DNA from 3 places in the Streptomyces avidinii genome. Region 1 is predicted to be linked to each of the others. Evidence: riboswitches for the same ligand, from Rfam matches in the RefSeq annotation. Region 1 holds a riboswitch; each other region holds the start of a gene.

Evidence for each region. A riboswitch is a leader RNA that binds a small molecule or an ion and turns the genes downstream of it on or off. The one in region 1 is predicted to bind thiamine pyrophosphate.
Region 2: another riboswitch for thiamine pyrophosphate. It lies ahead of thiC (phosphomethylpyrimidine synthase ThiC); the one in region 1 lies ahead of thiO (glycine oxidase ThiO).
Region 3: another riboswitch for thiamine pyrophosphate. It lies ahead of OG373_RS12355 (thiamine ABC transporter substrate binding subunit); the one in region 1 lies ahead of thiO (glycine oxidase ThiO).

What each region holds. Positions count from the first base shown of each region.
Region 1 is NZ_CP108863.1:6,220,120-6,230,424, forward strand. It holds gene bfr (bacterioferritin) at 1-339, opposite strand, end outside; gene OG373_RS27985 (sulfite oxidase-like oxidoreductase) at 513-1,145, shown strand; gene OG373_RS27990 (DUF4396 domain-containing protein) at 1,169-1,696, opposite strand; gene OG373_RS27995 (deoxyribonuclease IV) at 1,786-2,643, opposite strand; gene pknB (Stk1 family PASTA domain-containing Ser/Thr kinase) at 2,653-4,569, opposite strand; gene OG373_RS28005 (thiazole synthase) at 4,725-5,519, opposite strand; gene thiS (sulfur carrier protein ThiS) at 5,525-5,725, opposite strand; gene thiO (glycine oxidase ThiO) at 5,722-6,909, opposite strand; TPP riboswitch at 6,907-7,018, opposite strand; gene OG373_RS28020 (NAD(P)/FAD-dependent oxidoreductase) at 7,100-8,320, shown strand; gene OG373_RS28025 (Rv2175c family DNA-binding protein) at 8,580-8,945, shown strand; gene thiE (thiamine phosphate synthase) at 9,029-9,664, shown strand; gene metF (methylenetetrahydrofolate reductase [NAD(P)H]) at 9,824-10,305, shown strand, end outside.
Region 2 is NZ_CP108863.1:4,613,764-4,624,068, reverse strand. It holds gene hisC (histidinol-phosphate transaminase) at 39-1,118, opposite strand; gene OG373_RS20635 (LacI family DNA-binding transcriptional regulator) at 1,480-2,595, shown strand; gene OG373_RS20630 (metallophosphoesterase) at 2,845-4,128, shown strand; gene OG373_RS20625 (hypothetical protein) at 4,277-5,095, shown strand; gene thiC (phosphomethylpyrimidine synthase ThiC) at 5,190-6,977, opposite strand; TPP riboswitch at 6,972-7,117, opposite strand; gene OG373_RS20615 (YibE/F family protein) at 7,190-8,671, shown strand; gene OG373_RS20610 (SsgA family sporulation/cell division regulator) at 8,676-9,125, opposite strand; gene OG373_RS20605 (IclR family transcriptional regulator) at 9,223-9,969, opposite strand; gene OG373_RS20600 (DUF5326 family protein) at 10,265-10,305, opposite strand, start outside.
Region 3 is NZ_CP108863.1:2,879,696-2,890,000, forward strand. It holds gene OG373_RS12335 (NAD(P)/FAD-dependent oxidoreductase) at 1-1,237, shown strand, start outside; gene OG373_RS12340 (cytochrome P450) at 1,311-2,558, shown strand; gene OG373_RS12345 (ABC transporter ATP-binding protein) at 2,555-3,583, opposite strand; gene OG373_RS12350 (ABC transporter permease) at 3,583-5,199, opposite strand; gene OG373_RS12355 (thiamine ABC transporter substrate binding subunit) at 5,295-6,392, opposite strand; TPP riboswitch at 6,478-6,587, opposite strand; gene rlmN (23S rRNA (adenine(2503)-C(2))-methyltransferase RlmN) at 6,646-7,758, opposite strand; gene OG373_RS12365 (phosphatidate cytidylyltransferase) at 7,852-8,928, opposite strand; gene frr (ribosome recycling factor) at 8,928-9,485, opposite strand; gene pyrH (UMP kinase) at 9,578-10,305, opposite strand, start outside.

The DNA of each region.
Region 1 (10,305 bases):
GTCACCCTTGCCGCGCATGACCTCGATGCCCCGCTTGAGGCGGTCGATGGCCTCGACCTCGACCTGGCGGTCCGCCTGGAACATCTCCGTGAGCGTCTGCCCGACGCGCACGTGGAAGAGGCGCTGGTAGTTCGGCAGGCCATCGAGCATCAGAATGCGCTCGGTGATCTTGTCCGCGTGCTTCATCTCGTCGATGGACTCTTCACGCGTGTACTTGGCGAGCTTGGTCCAGCCCTTGTTGTCCTGGATGCGGTAGTGCAGCCAGTACTGGTTGATGGCCGTCAGCTCGCCGGTCAGCTGCTCGTTCAGAAACTCAAGGACCTCGGGGTCGCCCTGCATCGCAGAGGCTCCTTCCAGGCAATGTCAGCTATGTGACGGGGCAGTTGCGCGCATCCTTGCACCGCCGCTGGGGGCCGTCCAGTAAGTGCCTCCTTAGTGGGAGTTACCGTGACTTGCCCGAATCGGCCCAGACCTGGTCATGACCACCCTGCCCAGTCTGTCACCATGGAGTCATGGGTCAGCCGGAAAGCCGGGAATCTCCGGGAGCAGAGCAGCTGGAGCTTCCACCGGGGCAGCGGTTGCAGCGGGGCTGGCCGGTCACCCACTACGGGCCCGTACCCAAGTTCAAGCCGGACCGCTGGGAGTTCCGCGTCTTCGGCGCGACGGCCGACGGGGACAAGCACTGCTGGAATCACGAGGAGTTCACGGCCCTGCCGTTCGACTCCGTCGTGGCCGATCTGCACTGCGTCACGAAGTTCAGCATGCAGGGCGCCGAATGGGGCGGTGTGCTCGCCCGCGAGGTGCTCGCGCTGGCCCCGCCCGCGCCGCAGGTCACGCACGTCATGGTGTGGGCCGAGTACGGCTTCAGCTCCAACCTGCGGCTGGTCGACTTCGCTTCCGACCGGACCGTTTTCGCCACCCACGAGGGCGGTGAACTGCTCACCGCCGAGCACGGTTTCCCGGTCCGGCTGGTGGTGCCGCACCTGTACGCCTGGAAGGGCCCCAAGTGGGTCCGCGGCATCGAGTACATGACCGCCGACCGCCGTGGCTTCTGGGAGGAGCGCGGCTACCACAACATCGGCGACCCGTGGCGGGAGCAGCGCTACTCGTACCAGGAGGAGCCCGGGGAGGGCCCCGAACTGTAAGGGGTGCCCCGTGTGCCCCGTGGTCAGTGGTGGTACTGGTGCACGACCGCGTGACCCTTGCCGCGGCCGATCATCCACTTGTTGACCGGAGTCGTGATCACGAAGGCGGCGGCCAGCGCGATGGCCAGGACGATCCAGAACAGGGGATCCGACAGGTGCGCGTCCATGGCGCCGGGCCACAGGGCGATCACCCCGTTGTCGATCAGCTCCATGACGGCGATCGAAAGAGTGTCCGCGGCCAGCGCCACCCGGATGGCCGTACGCAGGTCGACGCCCGCGGCGAGGATTCCGCGCAGGGTGAGCGCGTAGCCGAAGAAGAACGCCAGGACGATCGCCAGGATCATCGTCTGGACGTTCCCCCAGCCCAGCGCGGTGCCGATGATCATGCCGAGCACCTCGCCGATGGCGCATCCGGTGAGGCAGTGCAGGGTGGCCCGGGCGGCCGTGCCCCAGCTGACCGGTTCGCCGGCGGCGCCGTATGCGTGCCCGTGCTGCCGGTGGTCGTTCTGCTCGTGCTGCTGGTGTCCGTGCTCCTCGTGGTGCTGCTCCATGACAACCCCCTCGTGGGAACGCCGGGTAGCGGTCCGTCGATATGACCGAACCGTATACCCCCCTGGGGTATTCCTCAAGGATCGGCGGATCACTGCGAGCCGCGCAGCTCCTTCAGTAGCGCCACGTCCGCCGCATGGCCTTCCTTGCCCCCGGGCGTCTCGATGATCAGCGGGACGCCGTCCATCGCGGGGTGCGTGATCAGCTCGGCGAAGGCGTCCCGGCCGATGTGCCCCTGGCCGATGTTCGCGTGCCGGTCCTTGTGCGCGCCGACGCCCTCCTTGGAGTCGTTCGCGTGGACCAGCTTCAGTCGCCCCTCGCCGACCGTGTCCACCAGCAGGTCCAGCATCAGCTTCGTTCCGCCCGGCTCCGCCAGGTCGTGACCGGCCGCGAAGATGTGGCACGTGTCCAGGCAGACGCCCAGCTTCGGATGATGGTCCAGCGCGTCGAAGTACGGGCCGAAGTCCTCGGCGAGCGAGCACAGCGAGGAGCCCTGCCCGGCCGTCGACTCCAGCAGCAGGAACGGGTCGTCGTCGTGCGTCAGCTCGTCCAGCAGCGGCAGCATGTGCTCCCTGATCTGCGCGTACGCCACCTCCCGCGGGCGGCCCCCGGTCGCCGACCCGGTGTGCACGACCACCCCGAGCGCGCCGATCTCCCGGCCGCGGCGCAGCGAGTGGCGCAGGGACTCCACCGACTTCTCCACCGTCGCCTCGGTGTGCGAGCCGAAGTTGATCAGGTACGGGGCGTGCACGTACGCCGGGATCGCCCCGGCCGCGCACTCCGCCCGGAACCGCTCGTCCTGCGCCGGACTGCCGACGGGGGTGGCCCAGCCGCGCGGATTGGCGACGAAGACCTGGACGGCCTCCGCTCCCATCTCCCGGGCGTAGGTCAGGCCGACGGAGGCGAGCCCGCCGGCGACGGGGACGTGCCCACCCACTGGATTGCGCATCACCACGGCTTACAGCCCCTTGGTCCTGATGGTGATGGTGGTGCCCTCCGGGGCGCTCTGCCCGGCCGGCACCGACTGGGTGTCCACCGTGTTGCTGAAGGAGATCAGCGGCCGGTCCACCTTCACCTTGAAGCCGGCGGCCTCCAGCGCCTTGCGGGCCGCGTCCACCTCCTGGCCGGTCACGCTCGGGACCGGCAGCTGCCGGGGGCCCTTCGACACGGTCAGCGTGACCGTGTCCCCGGCCGCGGCCTGGGTGCCCGCCCCGATCGACTGATTGGCGACCGTACCGGCCGCGGACGGGGCGTTGACCTGCTCGGGGGCGGTCGCGACCTTGAGTCCCAGGGCCTCCAGGGACGCCTTCGCCTGGTCGACCGGGATCCCGGTCACGCTCGGGACCGGCACCGGGCGGCCCTTGCTGACGACCAGCGAGACGGCCGTGTCCGGCGCGCGCTTCTCGCCGCCCGGCGGATTGGTGCTGATCACCGAGCCCTGGGCGATGTCCTGGCTGAAGGCCTGGGTGACGATGCCGGGGGCCAGGCCGGACCGGGTCAGCTCCGCCTTGGCCTCCTCCAGCGGCCGGCCCTTCAGGTTGGGCACGGCCACGACCTCGGGGCCGCGGGAGATGGTGATCGTCACCGCGCCGTTGCCGCGGATCCGCCGGCCGCCCGGCGGGTCGGTGTTCATCACCGTCCCGCGGTCGAATGCGTCGCTGAACTTCCGGTCCACGCCCTTCACCCCGAGCCCGGCCGCGGACAGCTGGGAGCGGGCCTGCGCCTCGGTCTTGCCGAGCAGGTTCGGGACCTTGGTGAACTGTCCGGAGTTGATGTACCAGACGCCGACACCGAGCCCGAGCGCCAGCAGCACGCCCGCGACGACGAGCAGCACCCCACGGCGTGGCCGTCGCGCGGCGCCGGCCGGCCGGTGCGTGGGCGGAGCGGGCGGGGCCGGGGGCATCTCCAGGCGGGAGGTGTGCTGCACCGGGTGCTGCACGGCCACCGGACGCGGGATGACGCCCGTACGGTCCTCGGCCGACGACCGCTCCTCGGCACGCGCCTGCGGCGGTACGGCGTCCAGCTCGGCATCGCTGAGCAGCGCGCGGGCCTCACGGGCGAGGCCGAACAGCGAGGCCGCGTCGTAGGGGCGCAGCTCGGGGTTGCGGGCGGTGGCGTGCGCGACGAGCTCGTCGAGCCCGGCGGGCAGCCCGGGGACGGCGGCGGACGGCGGCGGGACGTCCTCGTGCAGGTGCTGGTAGAGCACCTGCGCGGGGGTGCCGCCGAGGTGCGGCTTGGAGCCGGTGAGCATCTCGTAGAGGACGACACCGCAGGCGTAGACGTCCACGCGGGTGTCGGCGACGCCGTTCTCGATCTGCTCGGGGGCCAGGTAGGAGACCGTCCCGAGGATGGAGCCGGTGGTGTTGGTGACCGAGTCGACCGACCGGACCAGCCCGAAGTCCGCGACCTTCACCCGGCCGTCGTCCCCGATCAGGACGTTCTCGGGCTTCATGTCGCGGTGGACGAAGCCGGCCCGGTGGGCGGCGCCGAGGGCGGCGAGGACCGGTTCGAGGATGTCGAGGGCGGCCCGGGGCTGGAGCGCGCCGCGCTCGCGGAGCACGTCACGCAGCGTGCAGCCGGAGACGTACTCCATGGCGAGGTAGACGTACGGACCGTCCGTGCCCTGGTCGAAGACGGCGACCACGTTGGTGTGCGCGAGCCGGGCGACGGACTTCGCCTCGCGGATGAACCGGTCGACGAAGGCGGTGTCGGCGGCGAGCGCCGGGTGCATCACCTTCAGCGCGAGCACTCGGTCGAGGCGCGTGTCGACGGCCCGGTAGACCGTGGCCATGCCGCCGGCCGCGATGCGGGCGTCGATGCGGTAGCGGCCGTCGAGCACGCGCCCGACGAGGGGGTCATCCAGGGTCGTATCCACCCGGCGATTCTACGAGCCGCCCCGAAGACCCCACCCCGGGCGGGTCGCCTTGCAGCGCAGCTGTGACGTGGGGACGGGCCGGGAGGGGACGGGGCCGGACGGGGTGGGGGGCTCCGGCGCCGCCCGGTCCCTGATCGGCTCCGGGCCCGGCGGGGTCAGAACGCCGGGCGCTCCGGGTCCAGCGTCGCGCGGCCCTCCGCGGGTGAGGAGGCCTCGGCGAAGCGGCGTTGGGGGATGCGGCCCGCGCGGAAGGCCAGGCGGCCCGCCGAGACGGCGTCCCGCATGGCCGACGCCATCAGGACCGGCTCCTGTGCGCGGGTCACCGCCGAGGCCAGCATCACCGCCGCGCAGCCCAGCTCCATCGCCAGGGCCGCGTCGGACGCCGTGCCCGCGCCCGCGTCGAGGATGACCGGTACCGACGCCCGCTCCGTGATCAGCTCGAAGTTGTGCGGGTTGCGGATGCCCATGCCGGACCCGATGGGGGAGCCGAGCGGCATGATCGCCGCGCAGCCCACGTCCTCCAGCTTCCGCGCGAGCACCGGGTCGTCGTTGGTGTACGGCAGGACCGTGAAGCCCTCGTCCACCAGGGTCTCGGCGGCGTCGAGCAGTTCGACGCCGTCCGGCAGGAGGGTCCGTTCGTCCGCGACCACCTCCAGCTTGATCCAGTCCGTGCCCAGCGCCTCCCGGGCCAGCCGGGCCGTGAGCACGGCCTCGCCCGCCGTGAAGCAGCCCGCCGTGTTGGGGAGGACCGAGATGCCGAGCTTGGTCAGTACGGACAGGACGGAGCCCTGGACCGTGGGGTCCAGCCGCCGCATCGCGACCGTGGTCAGTTCGGTGCCGGACGCGACGAGGGCGCGTTCCAGGACGTCCAGGCTAGGGGCCCCGCCCGTGCCCATGATCAGGCGGGAGGAGAAGGTCCGGCCGCCGAGGGTGAAGAGGTCGTCCGCCATGCCGCTCAGCCCCCCTGTACCGCGGTCAGGATTTCCACCCGGTCGCCGTCGCCGACGACCGTGGCCGGCCACTGCCCGCGCGGCACCACGGTTTCGTTGAGCGCGGCGGCGACCCCGGAGGGCGCCGTGGTCAGGGTGGCGACCACCGTGTCGAGGGTGGCGCCGACCGCGACCTCGCGCGGTTCGCCGTTGACGGAGATGGTCATGCGTACGACTCCTGACGTGCGGCGGAGAACCGGCGGGGGGTGAAGGGACGCGCGATCTCCGGTAGTTCGCCGGTGGCCAGCAGCTCGGCGAGGACCTCGCCGGTGAGCGGGGTCAGCAGCACTCCGTTGCGGTAGTGGCCGGTGGCCAGGTGCAGGCCCGGCAGGTCGGTCGGGCCGAGCAGCGGGGCGTTGTCGGGGGAGCCGGGGCGCAGGCCCGCCCGGGTCTCGGTGAGGGGGAGTTCGGTGATGCCGGGGACCAGTTCGTGGGCGTCGCGCAGGAGTTCGTAGACCCCGCCCGCGGTGACGGTGGTGTCCCAGCCCAGTTCCTCGCTGGTGGCGCCGACGACGAGTTCGCCGTTCTCGCGCGGCACGAGGTAGACGTGGCTGCCGCGCACGACGGCGCGTACGGTCCGCGACAGGAACGGCGCGTACGCGGCCGGCACCGTGAGCCGCAGCACCTGGCCCTTGACGGGCCGTACGGGGGCCGCGACCTCCGGCGGTACGCCCGCCAGCCGGCCGGTGAGGGAGCCCGCGGCGAGGACCACCTGGTCGGCGAGCAGTTCCGTACCGTCGGCGAGGAGGGCGCCCGTCGCGCGGTCGGTGGTGGTGAGCAGTCGTTCCGCGCCCGACCGGTGGATGGTGACGCCGGCCCGTTCGCAGGCGGCCAGCAGGGCCGCCGCGAGCCGGCGGGGGTCGACCTGGTGGTCGCCGTCGACGCGCAGGCCGCCGCGTACGCCCGGGGCGAGCATGGGCTCCAGACGGCGGCACTCGCGGCCGGTGAGCCACTCGGACTCCAGGCCGCAGCGGCGCTGCAGGGCGTGCAGCTCGCGCAGGTGGAGGCGGTCGTCGGCGTCGAGGGCGACGGCGAGGGTGCCGCAGGCGCGGTAGCCGATGTCCAGGCCGCCGCTCGCTTCGGCGAGCTCGGCGGCGAACTGCGGATAGCGTGCGGCGGAGGCGAGGCCGAGGCCGAGCAGGGCTTCCTCGCCGTAGTGCAGCTCGGTGACGGGGGCGAGCATGCCGGCCGCGACCTGGGCGGCGCCGCCGCCGGGTGCGGGGTCGGCGAGTACGGTGCGCAGCCCGCGCGCGGCGGCCCGCCAGGCGGTGACCAGGCCGATGATTCCGCCCCCGATGACGAGGACGTCGGATCCCTTGCGGGATGTTCGGGATGTTCGGGATGAGTGCATGGGCGTCCAGCCCCTCCCTTCGCCGGCATGACCCGGATCAGGTTCGTACGGTCGGAGGCCGGCCAGCCTCCCTCTCAGCCCGGTGCGCCGGACTCCCGCGATAGGTACGGTGGCCAGACTAACCCGGCGGTGGACGGCCGGTAAGGCGGCACCTATTCCTGACGGAGCGTCAGATGATTAGGCTGGCCGCGTGAGCGAGCAGACGGAACAGAATCAGCGCGGCGTCGTGATCGTCGGCGCCGGAATGGCCGGGGTGCAGACCGCGGTCGCCCTGCGAGAACAGGGGTTCACCGGCCCCGTGACCCTGCTGGGAGCCGAACCCCACCAGCCCTACGACCGGCCCCCGCTGTCCAAGGCGGTCCTCCTCGGCAAGGCCGAGGACTCCGCCTTCGACGTGGACTTCGAAGGGCTCGACATCCGCCTGCGGCTCGGCACCGAGGTCACCGGACTGCGCGCCGCCGACCACGAGCTGGACACCGAGGCGGGACCCGTCCCCTACGGGATCCTCGTCCTGGCCACCGGCGCGCAGCCGCTGACCCTGCCCGGGACCGAGGGCGTCCCCGGCGTCCACCTGCTGCGCACCCTGGACGACGCGGCCCGGCTGCGCCCGGTGCTGGCCGCGTCGCCCCGGACCGTGGTCGTCGGGGCGGGCTGGATCGGCGCCGAGTTCGCCACCGCCGCCCGCGAGGCGGGCTGCGAGGTCACCGTGGTCGAGGCGGCGGACCGGGTGCTGGCGGGGGCGCTCCCCGCCGAGGCCACCGAGCCGATGGCGCGCTGGTACGAGGAGGCCGGCGCCGGGCTGATCACCGGGGCGAAGGTCGCCGGGATCGAGGACGGGCGGGTCCTGCTGGCCGACGGGCGCGTCCTGCCCGCCGGCGCGGTGGTGGTGGGCATCGGCGCGCGCCCCGCGACCGGATGGCTGGCCGGGACCGGCGTGGAGTGCGGCCCCGACGGCTCGGTCACCGCGGACGCGTACCTGCGGACCTCGCTGCCCGATGTGTACGCGGTCGGCGACTGCGCCTCCTTCCCGTCCGGGAGGTACGGGACGCGGCTGCTCGTGCACCACTGGGACAACGCGCTCCAGGGCCCGCGGACGGTCGCGGCGAACATCCTCGCCGGGGAGCCGGACCGGGTCTACGACCCGGTGCCGTACTTCTGGTCGGAGCAGTTCGGGCGCTTCGTGCAGTACGCCGGACACCACGGCGGGGCCGACACCCTGCTCCTGCGCGGGGACGCGGCCGGGCCCTCCTGGTCGGTGTGCTGGCTGAAGGCCGGCGCACTCGTCGCCGTCCTGGCCGTGGGCCGCCCGCGCGACCTGGCGCAGGGACGCCGCCTGATCGAGACGGGGGTTCCCGTGGATCCCGCCAAGGTCTCCGACCCCGGCACCCCGCTGAAATCAGCCACGGCCTGACGGCCCGGGCGGGGTGCGGGTGCGGGTGCCGCTGCGCCGAGCCTGTTCCGGCCCCGCCCTTTCTCCGTTTCCCGGGCTCCGCCCGGGCCCGGTGCTCAATCTCCCCCGGCTACCGCTGGGAGGTGCCCCCTGGACGGGCTGAAACACGGCCTCGCCTGCGTTCGAGGCGCGGGGTCCGGGGCGGAGCCCGGGTACGGCCGCGACCCGGACGGGGCTGCTCAGGTACCGGCGGCGTGGCCGAGATGGCAGGCTTGTCCCTGTGACCGAGATTGACGCAAAGATCGATGCCCTTGTCCCCTCGTGGCTGTACCTTCCCGACATCGCGGAGATGCTGAACATCGAGGTGACCCGGGTCCGCCAGATGGTCAAGGAAGGGCAGCTCATCGCCGTCCGCCGGGGCGAGAACCGCTCCCTGCAGGTTCCGGCTCCCTTCATCGACGGCGACAAGGTCGTCAAGGGCCTCGTCGGTCTGCTGACCGTGCTGCGCGACGACCGTTTCACCGAGGAGGAGATCCTGGAATGGCTCTTCACCGAGGATCCGACCCTGCCCGGCACCCCCGTGCAGGCGCTGAGCGAGAATCGCGGCACGGAGGTGAAGCGCCGCGCGCAGGCGCTCGCCCTCTGACCTGATCGCCTTCGCTCCACAGCGGTGTACGGACCGGGCCGCGGCCCGGCCCGTACGCCGCATCCACCACGGGGGGTACACCCATGCAGCTGTCCGACGCCCGGCTCTACCTCTGCACGGACGCCCGCAAGCGCCAGGGTGACCTCCCCGAGTTCCTCGACGCCGTGCTCTCGTCGGGTGTGGACATCGTCCAGCTCCGCGACAAGGGCATGGAGGCGGGGGAGGAGCTCGAACACCTCCACGTCTTCGCCGAGGCCGCCCGCCGCCACGGCAAGCTCCTCGCCGTGAACGACCGCGCCGACGTCGCCCACGCCATCGGCTCCGACGTCCTGCACCTCGGCCAGGGCGACATCCCCGTCCCCGCGGCCCGCGCCATCCTCGGCGAGCAGGTGCTGATCGGCCGGTCCTGCCACGCCGAGGCCGAGGTCGACGCGGCCGTGGCCGAAGCCGGCGTGGACTACTTCTGCACCGGACCCTGCTGGCCCACCCCCACCAAGCCCGGCCGCCACGCGCCCGGCCTCGATCTGGTCCGGTACGCGGCCTCGCTGGAGCAGGACCGGCCCTGGTTCGCCATCGGCGGCATCGACGGCTCGAACCTGGACGAGGTGCTGGACGCCGGCGCCACCCGCGTCGTGGTCGTCCGCGCGCTCACCGAGGCCACCGACCCCGGTGCGGCCGCCGCCGAGCTCGCCAAGCGGGTACGGGCCCGCCTCGGCTGAGTCCTGTCCGCCCGGACAGCGCACGGCCACCGCCATCGCCTCCACCCGCGTACCGGCGGCAGCGGTTTTCGGCCAGAGCCGGGCCTCCAGGTGTCCAAAAACGTGTCCAAAACGTGGACAAGGCTTCGGTGTCCGCCGGGCCGCGTCTAACCTGCCCACATGGCCTCTGGTACCGCTTCCACCTGGTCGGACCGTGCGCACACGGTCCGCGACCTCCTCGCGTCCGGGCGCTCGTACTCCTTCGAGTTCTGGGCCCCGAAGACGGAGAAGGGCGAACGCAACCTCTGGAACGCCCTGCGCCGGGTCGAGGCGGTATCCCCCAGCTTCGTCTCCGTCACCTACGGAGCCGGCGGCTCCACGCGCGGCGGCACGGTCAAGGCCACCCAGGAGATCGCCGCGGACACCACCCTGACCCCCGTCGCGCACCTCACCGCCGTGGACCACTCGGTCGCGGAGCTGCGCAACGTCATCGGGCAGTTCGCGGACGCCGGGATCCGGAACATGCTCGTCGTGCGCGGTGACCCGCCGGGCGACCCGATGGGCGAGTGGGTGGCGCACCCCGAGGGCGTGCACTACGCCGCCGACCTGGTCCGGCTGGTCAAGGAGTCCGGCGACTTCTGCGTCGGCGTCGCCGCCTTCCC
Region 2 (10,305 bases), 1.6 Mb from region 1:
CCCCGGACCCACCAGGACTCCCGGAGCTCCTAGAGCTCCTAGAGCTCCTTGAAGAACGCCTCCGCCGTGTGCAGGAAGAGGTCGTTCGCCTCGGTCTCACCGATCGTGACCCGCAGGCCCTCGCCCGCGAAGGGCCGGACCACCACACCGGCCTTCTCGCAGGCCCCCGCGAACTCCGCGGTCCGCTCCCCCAGCCGCATCCACACGAAATTCGCCTGCGTGTCCGGCACGGTCCAGCCCTGGGCGACCAGCGTCTCGTGGACCCGGGCGCGCTCGCTCACCAGCGCCCCGACACGGCCCATCAGCTCGTCCTCGGCACGCAGCGAGGCCACCGCCGCGTCCTGCGCGAGCTGGCTGACGCCGAAGGGCATCGCCGTCTTGCGCAGGGCCGCTGCCACCGGCTCGTGGGCCACCGCGAAGCCGACCCGCAGGCCGGCGAGCCCGTACGCCTTGGAGAACGTACGCAGCACGGCGACGTTCGGGCGAGCGCGGTAGAGCTCGATGCCGTCCGGTACGTCCGCGTCGCGCACGAACTCGCGGTAGGCCTCGTCCAGGACCACCAGGACGTCCGAGGGCACCTGGTCCAGGAAGCGCTCCAGCTCGGCGCGGCGCACGGCCGTACCGGTGGGGTTGTTCGGGTTGCAGACGAAGATCAGCCGGGTCCGGTCGGTGATCGCGGCGGCCATCGCGTCGAGGTCGTGCACGTCGCCGTCGGTCAGCGGAACCTGAACGGAGGTCGCGCCCGTGATCTGCGTGAGGATCGGGTACGCCTCGAAGGAGCGCCAGGCGTAGATCACCTCGTCGCCCGGGCCGGCCGTCGCCTGGATCAGCGACTGGGCCACACCGACCGAGCCGGTGCCCGTGGCGATGTGCTCGACCGGCACTCCGAAGCGCTCGGCGAGCTCGTTCACGAGGCCGGTGCAGGCCATGTCGGGGTACCGGTTGAAGTTCCCGGCGGCCGCGACCGCGGTCTCCAGCACGCCCCGCAGCGGCGGGTACGGGTTCTCGTTCGAGGACAGCTTGTACGCGACAGGCCCCCCGGCGGCAGCCGGCTTGCCGGGCTTGTATGTCGGAATGCCGTCCAGCTCGGCGCGCAGCTTCGGGCTCTTCTCGCTCACCGCAGGTCCTCCTCGACCGTCCCGTACGACGTCGCCGTCGACTCAATACTGCTCACCTTATGAGGATTCCGCCGTTCCGAGAATGGGGGCGCCTGGAATGCGGGGGAGCGCGCGCATATATGCGCGCGCCGGTGGCCTGCGCCGTGGCGCGCATCCCTCGTGCAGGTGAGTTGCGACCGGCCCGAGATCGCATCGTTTTGGCATGCCCGGACCCGACGACAAGCCCCACCATCACTCCGAGCGATCAAATGCCTTCATTTCCAAGGTCATTGGGGGTGGCGAACCATGCAGAAACGTGCCTGTCAACGCGTGCATATGCACGCGGACCACCCTCCCCACCGAGCCCTACTATCGGCTCGCCATGACAGCAGCAGGGAAGCATCAGGTGAGCCGGACCGAGACCACCCGGCGGGCCGCCGGCCGACAGGGCCGGGCCGGCATCAGGGACGTGGCCGCCGCGGCGGGCGTCTCCATCACAACCGTCTCCGACGCGCTCAATGGCAAGGGACGGCTGCCCGACGCCACCCGCCGCCACGTTCGCGAGGTGGCCGACCGCCTGGGCTACCGCCCGTCGGCCGCCGCCCGCACCCTCCGTACCGGCAAGTCCGGCCTCATCGGCCTGACCGTGACGACATACGGGGATGAACCTTTCACCTTCACCGAATTCGCCTACTTCGCCGAGATGGCCAGGGCCGCCACCTCCGCCGCGCTCGCCCGCGGCTACGCCCTGGTCATCCTCCCCGCCACCTCCCGCCACGACGTGTGGTCGAACGTCGCCCTCGACGGCACCGTCGTCATCGACCCCTCCGACCACGATCCCGTCGTCACCGAACTGGTCCGCCAAGGCCTGCCCGTGGTCTCCGACGGCCGCCCCGCAGGCTCCCTCCCCGTCACCGCCTGGGTCGACAACGACCACGAGGCCGCCGTACTCGGCCTCCTCGACCACCTCGCCGCCGCCGGCGCCCGCCGGATCGGGCTGCTGACCGGGACCACCACCGACACCTACACCCGGCTCTCCACCACCGCCTACCTCAACTGGTGCGAGCGCGTCGGCCAGGACCCCGTCTACGAGTCCTACCCCGCCCACGACCCGTGTGCGGGCGCCGTGGCCGCCGACCGGCTCCTCGCCCGCCCCGACCGGCCCGACGCGGTCTACGGGCTCTTCGACCCCAACGGCACCGACCTGCTCGCCGCCGCCCGGCGCTACGGCCTGCGTGTCCCCGAGGACCTGCTGCTCGTGTGCTGCAGCGAGTCCACCGTCTACGCCAACACCGAACCGCCCATCACCACCCTGTCCCTCAAACCGCGCCGCATCGGCACCGCCGTCGTGCAGCTGCTCATCGACGCGATCGAGGGAGTGGACACGGGGCGACCCGTCGAACAGGTCGTCCCGACCGAGCTCATCATCCGTACCTCGTCGCAGCGCAGGCAGCCACGCACGACCGTCAGCCCGCCCCGTTCTCCGGCACAGGACTAGACCGACAGACCGTCCGGTCGGCCTGTCCAAGGGCCGACCGAGGACAGTCCGACCACCGACCAAGGACCGGCCGAGGATTTCAGCAACACCGATATCGGGAGAAAGCGGTAGGAACGATCGGCTCCGCACAGGATTCACCACCCCTGGTGCGTCACAGAGCGCGAGCCGCATTCCTATGATGGGCGCACGACATCACGGACCCTCCTCCTCGGAGGTCAGGAGGGTCCGCAGGTGTACGGCAGCGCGACGGTGGTGGAGGGGTCGATGACTCAGGGGGCCGGTCAGGGACCCGCGATGCGGACGGACACGCTGCGGGACTTCCGGGTTCCAGTCACCGAACCCGCCCTGTACGCCGTATCCACCGGGCTGCCCGGCGAGGCGCCCGTCTACGGCGAGTACCCGGCGTACTACGAGAACGGCGCCGCGCCGAGTGTGCCCCCGCAGCCGGGGTACCCGCCGCAGGCGCCCGCGCACGTGCCGGCCGCGCCGCAGCAGCCCCCCGCGCCGCAGGCCCCGTACCCCGACACGCAGCTCCCCCTGCGCCCCGACGGCGAACCCGCGCACGCGATGACCCAGGGCGCCGACGAGGAGGACCCGGAGGGCTACACACCGACCTACCGGGACCTGCCCGTCATCGGCCGCGGCGCACTCGGCGGACCCGGCGACACCGTCCAGGTCCAGTACGTGCCCCAGGACCAGGCCGCCGGCCCCGGACCGCTCTACGTCGTCGGCGACGTCCACGGCTACCTCGACGAGCTCGTCACCGAACTCCAGGCCCAGAGCCTGATCGACGCCGAGCGCCGCTGGTCCGCGGGCAACGCCCGGCTCTGGTTCCTCGGCGACTTCACCGACCGCGGCCCCGACGGCATCGGCGTCATCGACCTCGTCATGCGGCTGTCCGCCGAGGCCGCCGCAGCCGGCGGCTATTGCAAGGCCCTTATGGGCAACCACGAGTTGCTGCTCATCGGCGCCAAGCGGTTCGGCGACACCCCCGTCGTCTCCGGTGCAGGCACCGCCACCTTCCAGGCCGCCTGGCTCCTCAACGGCGGCCAGCGCACCGACATGGAGCGCCTCCAGGACGTCCACCTGCAGTGGATGTCGCGCCTGGACGCGGCCGTCCTGGAGGAGGGCCACCTGCTGCTGCACTCCGACACCACGGCCTACCTCGACTACGGCGACTCCATCGAGGACGTCAACGACACCATCCACGAGCTCCTCAACCGCGGCGACGCCGACATCACCTGGGACCTCTTCCGGAAGTTCACCAAGCGCTTCGCCTTCCGCGACGAGGGCACCGGCCCGGCGGCCGTCCGCGAACTGCTCGACACCTACGGCGGCAGCCGCGTCGTCCACGGGCACAGCCCCATCCCGTACCTGCTCGGCGAAGTGGGCACGGAGGACGGCGACGAGTCCCGCGGCCCCGAGGCCGTGGACGGCCCGCACGTGTACGCGGAGGGGCTCGCCATCGCCATGGACGGCGGCGTGACAATGGCAGGCAAACTGCTTGTCGTACAACTCCCCCTGAGCGACTGAGAGCTTACGGAGAGGGGTATTTCCGGAAAGCCCCTGTCACGGCGTGGCGTGGGCGCTCTACCATCGCTCTATCCGTAGCAGGCTCTCCTCCGTTTGTGCCGGCGCCCGGGTCTACGCGGGCATACCGGCTTCTACGGAGCATCGGGGGATGCACATGACCAGCGCTCCGCACCTGCTGACCGAAGACCGGCCGGAGTTCGATCGGCTCGTCGACGAGGCTCTGCGCGCCGCGCACGAGCGGCCCGAACTCGCCACGCTCGGCGAACGACTGAACGCCGAACAGCTGCGCACCATGGCCCAGGGGGCCAGCGCCCTGCTGGCGGCCGCGGCCGCCGCCGAGTACGGCCACTACGTGAAGGTCCGTGAGGAACGGCGTGACGAGGTACTGACCGCGCCCGGTACGTCGGCGGACGAGGACGGCGGGCAGGGCAGCGGTGGCGGCGCGGGCGTCAGCGCCGTGGTCGCGGTGCTCGCGCCCGTCCTCGCGGGCACCGCCATGCTGATCTTCCTGCTCGTCGGCTACCTCCTGAAGATGATCGAGCCCGAACCGGCCTTCGCCGAAACCATGCTGACGGCGGGTTGGCTCTTCGGCGGGCTCACCGCGGTCGCCCTGCTCTTCGCCGTGATCGGACTACTGGTGACGGCCGTCCGCAACAGCGCGACCGAGGTGGTCGCGGACGAGACCGAGGCGATACCCGACGAGGTCGCACGGGCCCGTGAGGCCTGGCGGCACGCCCTTCTGGAGCGCGGCATCATGCCCTTCCTGCGGGACGCGCTGGCCGACCCGAGTGCGGGCCCGGGCTTTCCCACCCCCCGCACCCCGGCGGCGGGACGGATCCCCAACCTCGGATACAGCAGACCCGACTTCACGAGCCCGGGCTCCCCGTCGGAAACCCCGCGGCCCGGCTACACCCCTCCGGACTTCACGAGCCCGGACTTCGGCGGCCCGGAGCACGAGCGGGAGTGACGTACGGCATGTGGTCACCGCCCACGCGCCCGGGACACAGGACGGACCCGCGACTCCCCCCATGGGTCGCGGGTCCGTCCTGTGTCGCTCCCGCTCAGTCGGCGAGCGGCAGGTAGACGCGGCTGCCCGAAGCCGCGAACTCGGCGGACTTCTCGGCCATCCCCGCCTGGATCTCCTCGGCCTTCAGGTCACCACCGTGCTCACGGCGGATGTCCTGCGAGATCTTCATCGAGCAGAACTTCGGACCGCACATGGAGCAGAAGTGCGCGGTCTTGGCCGGCTCGGCCGGGAGGGTCTCGTCGTGGAACTCACGGGCCGTGTCCGGGTCGAGGGCCAGGTTGAACTGGTCCTCCCAGCGGAACTCGAACCGGGCGTCGGACAGGGCGTCGTCCCACTCCTGCGCGCCCGGGTGGCCCTTGGCCAGGTCCGCGGCGTGCGCCGCGATCTTGTACGTGATGACGCCGGTCTTGACGTCGTCGCGGTTCGGCAGGCCCAGGTGCTCCTTGGGCGTGACGTAGCAGAGCATCGCGGTGCCCCACCAAGCGATCATCGCGGCGCCGATGCCCGAGGTGATGTGGTCGTACGCGGGCGCGACGTCCGTGGTCAGCGGGCCGAGCGTGTAGAACGGCGCCTCCTCGCAGATCTCCTGCTGGAGGTCGATGTTCTCCTTGATCTTGTGCATCGGGACGTGGCCCGGGCCCTCGATCATCGTCTGGACGTTGTGCCGCTTGGCGATCGTGTTCAGCTCGCCCAGCGTCTTCAGCTCGGCGAACTGGGCCGCGTCGTTGGCGTCCGCGATCGAACCGGGGCGCAGGCCGTCGCCCAGGGAGTACGTGACGTCGTACGTCGCGAGGATGTCGCAGAGCTCCTCGAAGTTCGTGTAGAGGAAGTTCTCCTTGTGGTGGGCCAGGCACCACGCGGCCATGATCGAGCCGCCGCGCGAGACGATGCCGGTCTTGCGGCGGGCGGTCAGCGGCACGTAGGGCAGCAGCACGCCGGCGTGGACCGTCATGTAGTCGACGCCCTGCTCGGCCTGCTCGATGACCGTGTCCTTGTAGATCTCCCAGGTCAGGTCCTCGGCGCGACCGTCGACCTTCTCCAGCGCCTGGTAGAGCGGCACGGTGCCGATCGGGACGGGGGAGTTGCGCAGCACCCACTCGCGGGTGGTGTGGATGTTGCGGCCGGTCGAGAGGTCCATGACCGTGTCGGCGCCCCACTTGGTCGCCCAGGTCATCTTGTCGACCTCCTCCTCGATGGAGGAGGTGACCGCGGAGTTCCCGATGTTGGCGTTGACCTTCACCAGGAAGCGCTTGCCGATGATCATCGGCTCGATCTCGGGGTGGTTCACGTTCGCCGGAAGCACCGCGCGACCTGCGGCGATTTCCTCCCGAACGACCTCGGGGGAGACGTTCTCGCGGATCGCGACGTACTCCATCTCCGGGGTGATCTCACCGCGGCGGGCGTACGCGAGCTGCGTGACGGCGGCGCCGCCCCGGCCGCGGCGGGGCTGCCGGGGGCGGCCAGGGAAGACGGCGTCGAGGTTCTTGAGGCCGCCGCGCGGCGAGGTGTGCTTGATGCCGTCGTCCTCGGGGCGCACGGGGCGACCCGCGTACTCCTCGGTGTCACCGCGGCTGATGATCCAGTTCTCGCGCAGCGGCGCGAGGCCGCGGCGGACGTCGGTCTCGATCTGCGGGTCGGTGTACGGGCCGGACGTGTCGTAGAGCGTCACGTCCTTGCCGTTGGTGAGGTGGACCTGGCGGACCGGCACCCGGAGGTCGGGCCGGGAGCCCGCCAGGTATCCCTTGTGCCAGCCGGGCTGGCGCTCGGTCCGGTCGTCGGCGTCCTGGCTGACGGCAGGCGTGCGTGCATCCTGAGTGGTCATGAGACCTGATCTCCCTACGCCGGCATTACCCGGTAACAGGTTCGGCGGTCGACGCAGCCTCTTCCCGTACGCATCCGTGATGCTCGTACGGTGATCAGCGTCCTCTCAGCCCGGTGCTCCGAGCTCCCGCGTTGTGCAAAGGTGACCCCACGCTAGCGTCATCCATGGCGTGCTGAACAGTGGGCCCCCTCATCTCTTGCGATGATCTGCTGGTGACGCCCTCGCTGCAGCCCCCCACCGAGCCCACAGAGACCCGTGGCCACAACGGCCACGACGGCCACGAGCACGACGGCCACGAGCACGGGAGCCCCGGGCAGTCCGCCGGGCACTCGCCGGGGCAGCCCGACGGGCACTCCGGCGGTCATTCCGGTGGGCACTCCGGTGGGCACTCCGCGGGAGGGCATGCCCACGGCCACAGCCACAGCCACGGGCCGGCCGCCCCCGTCTCGAAGCACCTGCGCAAGGTCATCGCGGCCGTACTGATCCCCTTCGCGGCCGCCGTCTTCGTCGGCATGGCGGTGCTCTGGCCGGGCGGTGCCCCCGACCACGAGCGCAGCGGCGTGGGCTTCGACCGGCAGACCCAGCAGGGCGTGGTCACCTCGCTCGAACAGGTCGACTGCAAGTCCGTGAACGCCGCCCAGGTACCGACGACCGCGGCTCCTTCCACCCCCTCGGGCCGCCAGGCCCAGGCCGAGCAGACCGGCGAGTGCAAGAAGGCCACCGTCGAGGTCACCAGCGGCCCGGACAAGGGCCGCACCTTCGTGGAGATCGTCCAGCCGGGTGCACCACGGCAGTTGGAGGACGGCCAGGAGGTGGTGGTGGCGTACGCGCCGGACGCCCCGCGCGACCTCCAGTACTCGGTGATCGACGTGAACCGCAAGCTCCCGATGGCACTGCTGGCCGGCATCTTCGCCGTCGCGGTCGTCGTGGTCGGACGGATGCGCGGGCTGTTCGCGCTGATCGCGCTCGCGGTCAGCTTCGGCGTTCTGACCCTCTTCATCCTCCCGGCCATCCTGCAGGGTTCGAACCCGCTGGTGGTCGCGGTGATCGGGGCGAGCGCGATCATGCTGATCGCGCTCTACATGTGCCACGGGCTGACCGCCCGGACCTCGGTGGCCGTTCTCGGCACGCTCGTCTCGCTGTTGCTGATCGGGCTGCTCGGCTCGGGGTTCATCGACTGGGCGTTCCTCAGCGGCAACACCGATGACAACACCGGGCTGATCCACGGGCTGTACCCGGACATCGACATGAGCGGTTTGCTGCTCGCAGGTGTGATCATCGGATCGCTCGGCGTGCTCGACGACGTGACGGTCACCCAGACCTCGGCAGTGTGGGAACTGCGCCAGGCGGACCCCTCGATGGGGCCACGAGCCCTTTACCGGGCGGCCATCAGGATCGGCCGCGACCACATCGCCTCGGTGGTCAACACCCTGGTGCTGGCCTACGCGGGTGCCGCGCTGCCCCTGCTTCTGCTGTTCTCGATCGCGAACAGCAGCATGGGTTCGGTGGCCAACAGCGAGCTGGTGGCGGAAGAGATCGTACGGACCCTCGTGGGCTCGATCGGGCTGGTGGCCTCGGTCCCCGTGACGACGGCGCTGGCCGCGCTGGTGGTTTCTGCCGACCGACCGGGATCCCCGGCCGGCGTCCCGGCCGCAGGGCCGGTCCGCGGCCGGGGCCGGCGGCGCAAGCGCTGAAGGGTCAGCCGGCGTTCTGCTCGTTCTGATGCGATTCGGCGAGGATCTTGACGAGGGCCTCGTCGAGGTTCTCCTCGAAGTCGCCCAGGTTGCGCTCCTGTCCGAGCGGAACGATCCGGTCGGTGCGGTCGAGGAACGCGACGAGCGGCGCCGCGCTGGCCCGGAACAGGGCCCGGTCGCCGCCGACCTGGAGCCGGATGTGGACGTCGGACAGATCTTCGGGGTGGGTGGGGGCGATGTGCACATCGCCGTCACCGCATGGCTTGTTGATGCCGTCGAGGAGAAGTTCCCGGCCGAACGCCCAGGTCACGGGCGCATCTCCGGGAAGGTGGAAGGTCAGGCGGACTGCGTAGGGGTCGCGTGCGTCGTACCGGAGTTCCACCGGAATCCGGAACGAGAGCTCCTCGGAAACGAGGAAGCTCATCATGACCTCTGCCTGTACCGACTCGCGCATTGACTACCCCGCTGTAGTTGAAGTGGCCAGGAATGATCCCCCAGGACCCACTTGACAAGAGTGGTGGAAGCGGTAGCAGATCACAAGGAGTGAGTTTTCAGATACTGATAGAGAACGAGAGGGTGCTCAACAGCGCGCCTACTTCACTCCGTAGCCGATCGACTACATAGAGCAATCGTTCTTCTTGGTGGAGGGGTAGAGAAATAGCCATCGTTGCGGCCGTATCGCCGGCCGTAATGGGGATGGCGGCGCAGATGATGCCGAGGGCATATTCCTGGCGTTCGATCACAGGCTGCATTCGCCCGAGGGCGGCGATCCGGTTTTCCAGGGACCGCAGATCCCGCACCGTATAGGGGGTGATGGCCTCGACCGGATGGCGGTCGTAGTAGTCCCGGCGCGTCTCCTCGTCGAGTTGCCCGAGCAGGCACTGTCCGATGGCGTGCGCATGGCCGGTCGCACGGAAGTCGGCCCACTCCTCGCAGGCCGGGCTGGCCGGAGTGTCCGAGACACCCACGACCTCGATCTCACCCTCGCGGTAGACCGCGAAGTAGACGGGGGCCCCGACCGCGTCGCGGAAGTGCGCGAGGGAGTCGAGGATCATGCTGCGACGTTTCTGCTGTAGTCCCCCACCGGCGAGCCGACCCGCGGCCTCGCCCAGTACGAAGACTCCTCTCGCTCTGCGCAGATAGCCCTCGTGCGTCAGGGTGCGCAGCAGGTGGTACGCGGTGGGAAGCGGGAGCCCGGCCTCGCGCGCCAGCTGCTTCGCCGGGGCTCCCTCGCTATGGGACCCCGCCGCTTCGAGCAGCCTCAGCGCGCGCTGCACCGAACCGATCAGAGTCGGCACACCGGCATTGTGAACCGGAGACAAAGCTCACCCCCAGGCGTGGCGGCGAGCCGTTGGGGAGGCCCGCCCTGCGGGGGCCGCCCCCGCGCGTGCCGTGGCTCCTGGGGGTCGTACTCGGCGGCTCTTTTTCATCGCCGCAGGTCAGGGCGGCAGGTCGGAGCGGCGGTACCGGCTTTCGGTGCCCAGGGAACGGCACAGATTGCCACTCTATCCACCGATTCCGGGGATGTGAGCGGTTTGGCGAGTCACGTTCCCTCACCTGGCTCAATCCCGGAACCCCCCGGCCCGCTCCCGTCTACCACTCTCCGGAGGAGGACTTCGATCCGCTGCCGCTGA
Region 3 (10,305 bases), 3.3 Mb from region 1:
CGACCGGCCTCCGCTGTCCAAGCAGGTCCTGCTCGGCAACGCGGTCGCCGAACACACGGCGCTCCCCCGCCGCCGGGCGATCGACGCCGACTGGCGCCTCGGCGTCCCGGCCACGGGCCTGGACATGGCCGCCCACCGGGTACGGCTCGGCAACGGCGACGAGGTCGAGTACGACCGGCTGCTGATCGCCACCGGGGTACGCGCCCGGCCCTGGCCCAACGCCGAGGAGGGCGCCCTGCAGGGTGTCTTCGTGCTGCGCACGCGCGACGACGGCGAAGGGCTGCAACGGGCCCTCGCCGCCGGTCCCCGCCGGGTGCTGGTCATCGGCGCCGGATTCACCGGATCCGAGATCGCCTCCGCCTGCCGCGAGCGCGGCCTGGACGTCACCGTCGCCGAACGGGGCGGGGCCCCGCTGGTCGGTGCGCTGGGCGGGGTCATCGGCGAGGTGGCGGCCGGGATGCACCGGGAGAACGGCGTCGACCTGCGCACCGGGGTCATGGTGACCTCGCTGGAGGGCGATCCCTCCGGGCGGGTCCGCGCCGCCCACCTCTCCGACGGGTCCACCGTGGAGGCGGAGGTGGTGGTCGTCTCGCTGGGCGCGCAGCGCAACACCGAGTGGCTCGCCGGCTCCGGACTGGGCGCCGGTCCGCGGGGCATCGCCTGCGACGCGGGCTGCCGGGCCTTCGACATCCGGGGCATCGTCACCGACGACATCTACGTGGCGGGTGACGTGGCGCGTTCCCCGCACGCCCTGTTCGGCTACCAGTTCCTCTCGCTGGAGCACTGGGGCAATGCCGTCGCACAGGCCGACACCGCCGCGCACAACATGCTGAGCGAGAGCGCCGACCGCCGCCCTCATCTGTGGGTTCCGGCGTTCTGGTCCTCGCAGTTCGGCGTGAACATCAAGTCGGTCGGGGTCCCGCCGATGGGCACCGAGATCTTCATCACGCAGGGTTCGCTGGCCGAGCGCCGGTTCGCGGCCGTGTACGGGTACCAGGGGCGCACGATCGCCGCCGTCACCTTCGACAACTGCCGCTGGCTGCCGTTCTACGAGCAGCAGATCGAGTCCACGGCGCCGTTCCCGCCGCCGTTCTCCACGGTGGACCGCAGGTCCGACGGAGCCAAGCCGCTGCCGGCCGACTTCCCCGACCCGTCGGTCCCGACCCACGGGCCGACCATCACGCTGAGCGGCTACTCGCCGGCCGACCGGAAGATGACCTTCACTCCCGGACGATGACCTTCGTCCCCGCGCACCACCGGCCGCGCCAGGGCCGCACCGCGCCCTCCCCCGAGGATCACGAGGACCTGTCATGACACAAGCCATCCTGCGGGAGATCATCGCCTACGCGAACCGCGCGAATCCGTACCCGCTGTACGAGGAGCTCCGCAAGACCCCGGTGTCCCAGGACGGGGACGGCCCGTACGTCGTCAGCACGTACTACGAGATCCACAGCCTCCTGCACGACCCGCGGATCAGCTCCGACGCCAAGAACCTGAAGGCGACCGGGGACGATCCGCTGGGCGGCCGGTCCGACGAGGAGGGGACGACCCTGCCCCCGTCGTTCCTCAAGCTCGACCCGCCCGACCACGACCGTCTGCGGCGGATGACGAACCGGCCGTTCGGCCCCCCGCACGCCCCCCATCGGGTGCACGACATGCGCGACGAACTGGGCGGACTCGTCACCGGCCTCATCGACGGCATCGTGGAGACCGGACAGATGGACCGGATCGACCTCGTCGATCAGTTCGCGTACCCGTTCCCGGTCTCGGTCATCTGCCGGCTGCTCGGCATCCCCCGCGAGGACGAGCCCCGCTTCCACGTCTGGGCGGAGACCCTGGCCGCCAGCCTGGACCCCGACCCGGACGCCGACCCCACGCAGCACGGGAAGGGCGCGATGGACGCCCGTATGGAGCTGGGCATGTACCTGGCCGGGCTGATCGAGGAGCGCCGCAAGAAGCCCGGCGACGACATGCTGTCCCAGCTGGCGACGGCGGACGGCCCGGACGGCGCGATGACCACCATGGAGGCGCTCAGCACCTCCGCTCTGCTGCTGATCGCCGGCCACGAGACCACGGTCAACCTCATCACCAACGGGATGCTGACGCTGCTGCGCCACCCGGACGTACTCCAGCGGCTGCGCGACAACGCGGACCTGGCGGTCCCGATCGTCGAGGAACTGCTGCGCTACGAGCCGCCCGTGCAGCTGCTGCCCCAGCGCACCACCCTCTCCGACGTCGAGGTAGCCGGTGTCACCATCCCCAAGGGCGCGTCCGTCTGGCTGATGCTCGCCTCCGGGAACCGTGACCCGAAGCGGTTCGAGGATGCGGACCGCTTCGACCCCGACCGCAAGGACATCCAGCACCTCGGCCTCGGCAGCGGCATCCACAGCTGCTTCGGCGCCCCGCTGGCCCGGCAGGAGGCCCAGCTGGCACTGAGCGAGCTGGCCCGCCGGCTGGAGAACCCGCGGCTGCTGGAGGACCCGCCGCAGTACCGCCAGAACGCGGTCCTGCGCGGCCCGCGCCACCTGCCGATCGCCTGCGACGGCATCCGCCCCTAGGGAGTCTCCGGGGGAAGGACCACCACCTCGGCGGGGGTGAAGGTCACCGCGACGCGGTCCCCCACGGCCGGCGCCCCCGCCAGGCCGCACTCCGCCTCCAGCACCGGGCCCGCCTCCGGCCGCAGCAGCAGCGCGACATGGGTGCCGCGGAAGGTGCGGGACACCACCTCGCACCGCAGCCCCGCCGCGCTGAGCGCGACCCCCGCCGGGCGGATCAGCAGCCGCTGCTCCCCCTCGGGGGATCCGGCCGGCACCGGCACCTTCCCCCACGCCGTGGCGGCGCCGGTACCCGAGACCACGGCCGGGACCACGTTCTCGAAGCCGAGGAACCGCGCCACGAACTCCGACGCGGGCCGCTGCCACACCTCCAGCGGGGTTCCGGCCTGCGCGATCCGGCCGTCCCGCATCACCACCACCCGGTCGGCCAGGGCGAAGGCCTCGCCCTGGTCGTGGGTGACGGCCAGTACGGTCGTGCCCAGCCGGGAGAACAGCCCGCGCAGCTCCACGACGAGCCTCTCCCGAAGCCCCCGGTCCAGCTGGCCCAGCGGTTCGTCCAGCATCAGCAGCCGCGGCGACGGAGCCAGCGCCCGGGCCAGCGCCACCCGCTGCTGCTCGCCGCCCGACAGGGAGGCCACCGCCCGGCCCTGCGCCCCGGGGAGCCCGACCAGGTCCAGCAGCTGAGCGACCTCGGCCGCGTACGAGGCCCGCCCGGCCCCCCGCATCCGCAGCCCGAAGGAGACGTTCGCCCCGACATCGCGGTGCGGGAAGAGCTGGTGGTCCTGGAACATCAGGCCCACGCCGCGCCGGTGCACCGGTACGCCGGCCTGGTCGGCCCCGCCCAGCAGGACCCGGCCGCCGGAGACCTGCTGGAGCCCTGCGACGACCCGCAGCAGCGTGGACTTGCCGCTCCCGCTCGGTCCCAGCACGCACACCACCTCGTGCTCGGCGACCGCGAGGTCCACGGCGTCCACGACCGCGCGCTCACCGAAGCGGACCGACACCCCTTCCAGCTGAAGCAGTGTCATCAGAACTCTCCGGAGGTCTTGTCGGGGCGCAGTCGCTCCAGCACCAGCAGGGACGCCGCGCACACCAGCATCAGAATCGTGCTGAGGGCCATCGCCTGCCCGTAGTTCAGCTCGCCGGCCCGCCCCAGCAGCCGCGCCACGGCCACCGGCAGCGTCGGCCGGTCCGCCCGCGCGATGAACACGGTCGCACCGAACTCCCCCAGCGACACCGCGAAGGCGAACCCGGCCGCGATCAGCAGCGCCCGCCGCACCAGCGGCAGGTCCACCTCCCGCCAGGCCCGCAAGGGCGAGGCGCCGAGCACCGCGGCGGCCTCCCGCAGCCGCCCGTCCACCGCGCGCAGTACCGGCAGCATGGTCCGTACCACGAAGGGCACGCCCACCAGCGCCTGGGCCAGCGGCACGAGGATCCACGAGGTCCGCAGGTCCAGCGGCGGCTCGTCGAGGGTGATCAGGAAACCGAAGCCCACCGTCACGGCGGACACCCCGAGCGGGAGCATCAGCATCGCGTCGAAGCCCCGTACGAAGCGGCCCCCGCGCCGGGTGAGCGCCGCGGCCGCGAGTCCCCCGACGAACAGGGCGATCGCGGTGGCGGCCAGCGCGTACTGCAGGGAGTTCCAGATCGCCTCCAGGGGCGCCACCAGGAAGGTCCCGCCACCGGCGCCCGCGTCCTGCAGCGCCCGGTAGTAGCCGAGACCGTAGCCACCGGGGGTGTCGAAGGACCGTTCGACCAGGACGCCCAGCGGCAGCACGATCAGCAGCGCGACGGTCAGGAGCACGCCGCCCAGCAGCGTGCGCTGGGCCCAGCCGCGCGGCGGGTGCGTGGTGCGGCCCGGGTCCACCAGCCGCAGCGCCGTCTCGCGCCTGCGCACGGTCCAGGCGTGCACGGCGAGGATCCCGCCGATCGCGGCGAACTGCACCATCGTCAGCACGGCGGCCGTCGGCAGGTCCAGGAGCTGCGCGGTCTGCCGGTAGACCTCCACCTCCAGGGTGGAGTACGAGGGCCCGCCCAGGATCAGGACGACGCCGAAGGAGCTGAAGGTGAACAGGAACACCATCAGCGAGGCGGCGGCCACCGCCGGGACCAGTGCGGGCAGCGTCACCCGCCGCCACGCGGTGAACCGCCCGGCGCCCAGTACCCGGGCGGCCTCCTCCTGGCGCGGATCCAGCTGGGCCCACAGCCCGCCGACCGTGCGGACGACGACGGCGTAGTTGAAGAAGACGTGCGCGAGCAGGATCGCCCAGACGGTCGTGTCGAGCCGGACGCCCAGCAGCTCGTCGGTCAGTCCGCCCCGCCCCAGCAGCGCGAGGAAGGCGGTGCCGACCACCACGGTGGGCAGGACGAAGGGAACGGTCACCAAGGCCCGCAGCAGTTGCTTGCCGGGGAACTCGAAGCGGGCGAAGACGTACGCGCCGGGGAGGGCGATCACCAGCGTGAGCAGGGTGGAGGCGCATGCCTGCCAGGTGGTGAACCACAGCACGTCGGCGATGTCGGGCCGGGTCAGCACCTCGGCGAACCGGCCGAACTGCCACCCCTCGTCGGTCTTGAGGCCGCGCCCCACGATCGCGGCGACGGGGTAGGCGAAGAACAGCCCGAAGAAGGCGAGGGGGAGGGCCATCAGGGCGAGCCGCACGGCGGTCGCCCGCGCCCCCTCGCGGGGGCCGGGGCCCGGCGCGGCGCCCCCCGACGCCGCGCCCGGCTCCTTGGAACCGCTTACTTCACGACGAGCGAGGTCCATGCCTTGACCCACTGCTCACGGTTCTTGGCGATGGTCTCCGGAGCCACGTTTTCCGGCTTCTCGACGACCACGCCGTGCTTGGTGAACAGCTCCGGCAGGACGGCGTCCTTCGTCACCGGGTTCACGAACATCTGGAGCGGCATGTCCTCCTGGAACTTCTTGCTGACCAGGAAGTCAACGAGGGCCTTGCCGCCCTCCTCGTTCTTGGCGCCCTTGAGCAGACCCGCGAACTCGATCTGGCGGAAGCAGGTGCCGGTGGAGACGCCCGTGGGGGCCTCGGCCGGCTGCGGCTCGCCGTACAGGACCTCGACCGGCGGGCTGGAGGCGTAGGAGACGACCAGCGGGCGGTCGCCCTTGGCCTTCTTGCCGCCCGCGGAGCCGGAGAAGCGCTCGTTGTAGGCCTGCTCCCAGCCGTCGACGACCTCGACGCCGTTGGCCTTCAGCTTGCTCCAGTAGTCCTTCCAGCCCTCGTCGCCGTACTTGCCGACGGACGCGAGGAGGAAGCCGAGGCCGGGCGAGGAGGTCGCGGCGTTCTCGGTGACCAGCAGGTTCTTGTACTCCGGCTTGATCAGGTCGTCCAACGTCTGCGGCGGGGCGAGCTTCTTCTCGGCGAAGTAGGCCTTGTCGTAGTTGACGCAGATGTCACCGGAGTCGATCGGGGTGACCCGGTGCTCCTTGTCGAGCACGTACTCGGGCTTCACCTCGCCGAGGCCCTTGGCCTCGTACGGGGTGAAGATGCCGTTGTCGAGGGCGCGCGAGAGGAGCGTGTTGTCCACGCCGAAGAAGACGTCGCCGCGGGGGGAGCCCTTGGTGAGGATCTCCTGGTTGAGCGCGGCGCCCGCGTCCCCGGACTTCAGCACCTTGACGGTGTAGCCGCTCTGCTGCTCGAACTCCTTGAGGACCGTGTCGGTCACGTTGAAGGAGTCGTGGGAGACGAGCGTGACGGTCTTGGACTTCGGGGCGTCGCTCGCGCCGGTCTTGTCCTGTGCGTCGCCGCCGCCACAGGCGCTGAGCGTGGTGACGCCGAGCGCGGCCGCGAGCGCGGCGCCCGCGATCTTCTTGGTGGTGCTCATTGGTGAATTCCTCCTGGGATGTCCAGGAGAAGACGCGGCCCTGCCCGGCGCTCTGCAGGAGCGGACGCCGGGCAGGGCGCAACAGCAAGAGTGGTGACCGAACTTCCTACCCCGAATGACCGGGGCGAGGTTCAGAGGGTCTGCGGATGACGGATACCGCACTCTCAGCGCTGTGGCGCTCCCCTGTCGGAATATGAAATTGGTTCGGCCACAGGGTACCCCGCGGCCGAATCACATCGAACGGAAGCGGAATCTAGCGTTCCGAGGCGGCCAGCTGGCCGCACGCGCCGTCGATCTCCTGACCCCTGGTGTCACGTACGGTCACGGGCACACCGTGGCGGGCGATCGCCTCCACGAAGGCCTTCTCGTCCTCGGGCCGCGAGGCGGTCCACTTGGAGCCCGGCGTCGGGTTCAGCGGGATCAGGTTGACGTGCACACGCTTGCCCTTGAGCAGCTTGCCCAGGAGGTCACCGCGCCAGGCCTGGTCGTTGATGTCGCGGATCAGGGCGTACTCGATCGAGATCCGGCGGCCGGACTTCTCGGCGTACTCCCAGGCCGCGCCGAGCACCTCGCGGACGTTCCAGCGGGTGTTGACCGGGACGAGGGTGTCACGCAGCTCGTCGTCGGGCGCGTGCAGCGAGACGGCCAGACGGCACTTGAAGCCCTCGTCGGCGAAGCGCAGCATGGCCGGAACCAGGCCGACGGTGGAGACGGTGATACCGCGCTGCGAAAGACCCAGGCCGTCGGGCTCCGGGTCGGTGAGCCGGCGGATGGCGCCGACCACGCGGTTGTAGTTGGCCAGCGGCTCGCCCATGCCCATGAAGACGATGTTCGACAGCCGCGCCGGGCCGCCGGGGACCTCGCCGTCGCGCAGCGCCCGCATGCCGTCGACGATCTGGTGCACGATCTCGGCGGTGGAGAGGTTGCGGTCGAGGCCCGCCTGGCCCGTGGCGCAGAACGGGCAGTTCATACCGCAGCCGGCCTGCGAGGAGATGCACATGGTGACCCGGTCGGGGTAGCGCATCAGCACGGACTCCACGAGCGTGCCGTCGTGCAGCTTCCACAGGGTCTTGCGGGTGGTGTCGTCGTCGCACGAGATGTGCCGGATGACGTTCATCAGGTCCGGCAGCAGCTCCTGCTGGAGCTTCTCGCGCGAGCCCGCCGGGATGTCGGTCCACTCGGCCGGGTCGTGCGCGTACCGCGCGAAGTAGTGCTGGGAGAGCTGCTTGGCCCGGAACGGCTTCTCGCCGATCGCGGCGACCGCCTCGCGGCGCTCGGCCGGGGTCATGTCGGCGAGGTGCCGGGGCGGCTTCTTGGCCCCACGAGGGGCGACGAAGGTGAGCTCTCCCGGAACGGGGCGGGCCATGGCAGGTACTCCTTGTAAGACGAAAGGCGCGCCGCAGAAGCAGCGCGCCTTCCAAGAGTAACCGCCCGGCGTCCTGCGACGCCTTTTCGCAGGTCAGCCGGTGCCCACGAAGGCTGCGAGCAGCAGCCACACCACCGGGGCCGTCGGAAGCAGGGAGTCCAGCCGGTCCATGATGCCGCCGTGTCCCGGCAGCAGCGTGCCCATGTCCTTGATGCCGAGGTCCCTCTTGATCATCGACTCGCCCAGGTCGCCCAGGGTGGCGCTGACCGCGACCGAAAGGCCGAGCAGCAGACCCTGCCACCAGGAGCCGCCGTCGATCAGGAACTCCATGCACAGCGCGCCGGCCGCCATCGCGAAGGCCACCGCGCCGAAGAGTCCCTCGCGGGTCTTGCCGGGGCTGATGCGCGGCGCGAGCTTGGTCTTGCCGAAGCGCCAGCCGACCGCGTACGCCCCCGTGTCGCTGACCACGGTCAGCAGCAGGAAGGTGATCACGCGCTGGGGGCCGTCGTCGGCGGTGAGCAGCATCGCGACGAACGTGGCCAGGAAGGGGACGTAGAACGCCGCGAAGGCGCCCGCCGTGACGTCCTTGAGGTAGTCCTCGGGCGGCTCGGTCATCCGCCACACCAGGACGGCCAGCACGGTCAGGGCCATGGCGACCCAGGCGCCCTCGGCCCCGCGGACGTATCCGGCGATGACCATGGCGGCGCCGCCGACCGCCAGCGGGACCAGCGGGGCCTTGATGCCCTTCTGTTCCTGCAGCCGGGAGGTGAGCTCCCACAGGCCGACCACGACGGCGACGACGATGACGCCGACGAACACGGCCTTGACGATCAGCAGCGAGGCGAAGATCACCGCGCCGAGGCCCACGCCGACCCCTATGGCCGCACGTAGATCCCGGCCCGCGCGCTTCTTCGGCGGCGGGGGCGAGGCGTCCTGCGGCTGCTGGGCATGCGGAGGCGGGGGGCTGGGCATGGGCTCCTGCGGCGGCGTATCGGCGCGGAAGAGGGGGCCGCTGTCGGCGGCGACCCCCCGATCGCGTGCTTCCCGGTCGTCGAAGTCACGGCCGGCGGCATCGGGCACGATGGGCATGGGCCGAGTGTGCGGGCCCACCTGCGCATCGTATGCGGGACCCGCCGGAACCGGCTCCGGCTGCCAGGAAGAGTCGTTCATCAGACTTCGAGGAGCTCGGCTTCCTTGTGCTTCAGGAGCTCGTCCACCTGCGCGACGTACTTCGCGGTGGTGTCGTCGAGCTCCTTCTCGGCGCGGCGCACCTCGTCCTCGCCGGCCTCCTTGTCCTTGACCAGCTTGTCAAGGGCGTCCTTGGCCTTGCGGCGGACGGCGCGGAGCGAGATCTTCGAGTCCTCGGCCTTGGTGCGCGCGACCTTGATGTACTCCTTGCGGCGGTCCTGCGTCAGCTCGGGGAAGGTCACCCGGATGATGCTGCCGTCGTTGCTCGGGTTGACACCGAGGTCGGAGTCGCGGATGGCCTGCTCGATGTTGCGCAGGGCGCTCTTGTCGAACGGGGTCACGATCGCCATGCGCGGCTCGGGCACCGAGAAGGAGGCGAGCTGGTTGATGGGCGTGATGGCGCCGTAGTACTCCGCCACGATCTTGTTGAACATCGCCGGGTGCGCACGGCCGGTGCGAATCGCGGCGAAGTCTTCCTTGGCGACGACGACGGCCTTTTCCATCTTCTCCTCGGCCTCGAGGAGGATCTCTTCGGTCACCACGTGCTCCTGCATGTCAGAAATGGATGGTTCAGGCGGGCGGGCGGGTCTGGCGGGCCGGTGCGGGCCCGCTCGGTCCGGAAGCGGACTGCTCAGGCCCGGGTTTCCTGGTCGCTCACGAGCGTCCCGATCTTCTCACCCTTGACGGCGCGGGCGATGTTGCCCTCGGCAAGCAGCTCGAACACGAGGATCGGCAGCTTGTTGTCGCGGCAGAGCGTGATGGCGGTGGCGTCGGCGACCTTGAGGTCGCGGGAGAGGACCTCGCTGTATTCCAGCGCGTCGAACTTCACCGCGTCCGGGTTCTTCTTGGGGTCGGAGTCGTAGACCCCGTCGACACCGTTCTTGCCCATGAGCAGGGCTTCGGCGTCGATCTCCAGGGCGCGCTGGGCGGCCGTGGTGTCGGTGGAGAAGTAGGGCATGCCCATGCCGGCGCCGAAGATGACGACGCGGCCCTTCTCCAGGTGCCGCACGGCACGCAGCGGGATGTACGGCTCCGCGACCTGGCCCATGGTGATGGCCGTCTGCACGCGGGAGTCGATGCCCTCCTTCTCCAGGAAGTCCTGGAGTGCGAGGCAGTTCATGACGGTTCCGAGCATGCCCATGTAGTCGGACCGGGCCCGGTCCATGCCGCGCTGCTGGAGTTCGGCGCCGCGGAAGAAGTTGCCGCCGCCGATCACGACCGCGATCTCCGCGCCGTCGCGGACCACCGCGGCGATCTCACGCGCGATGGCGTGGACCACGTCGGGGTCGACGCCCAGTCCTCCGCCACCGGAGAAGGCCTCGCCCGACAGCTTCAGCATGAAGCGGCGGCCCTTCTTGT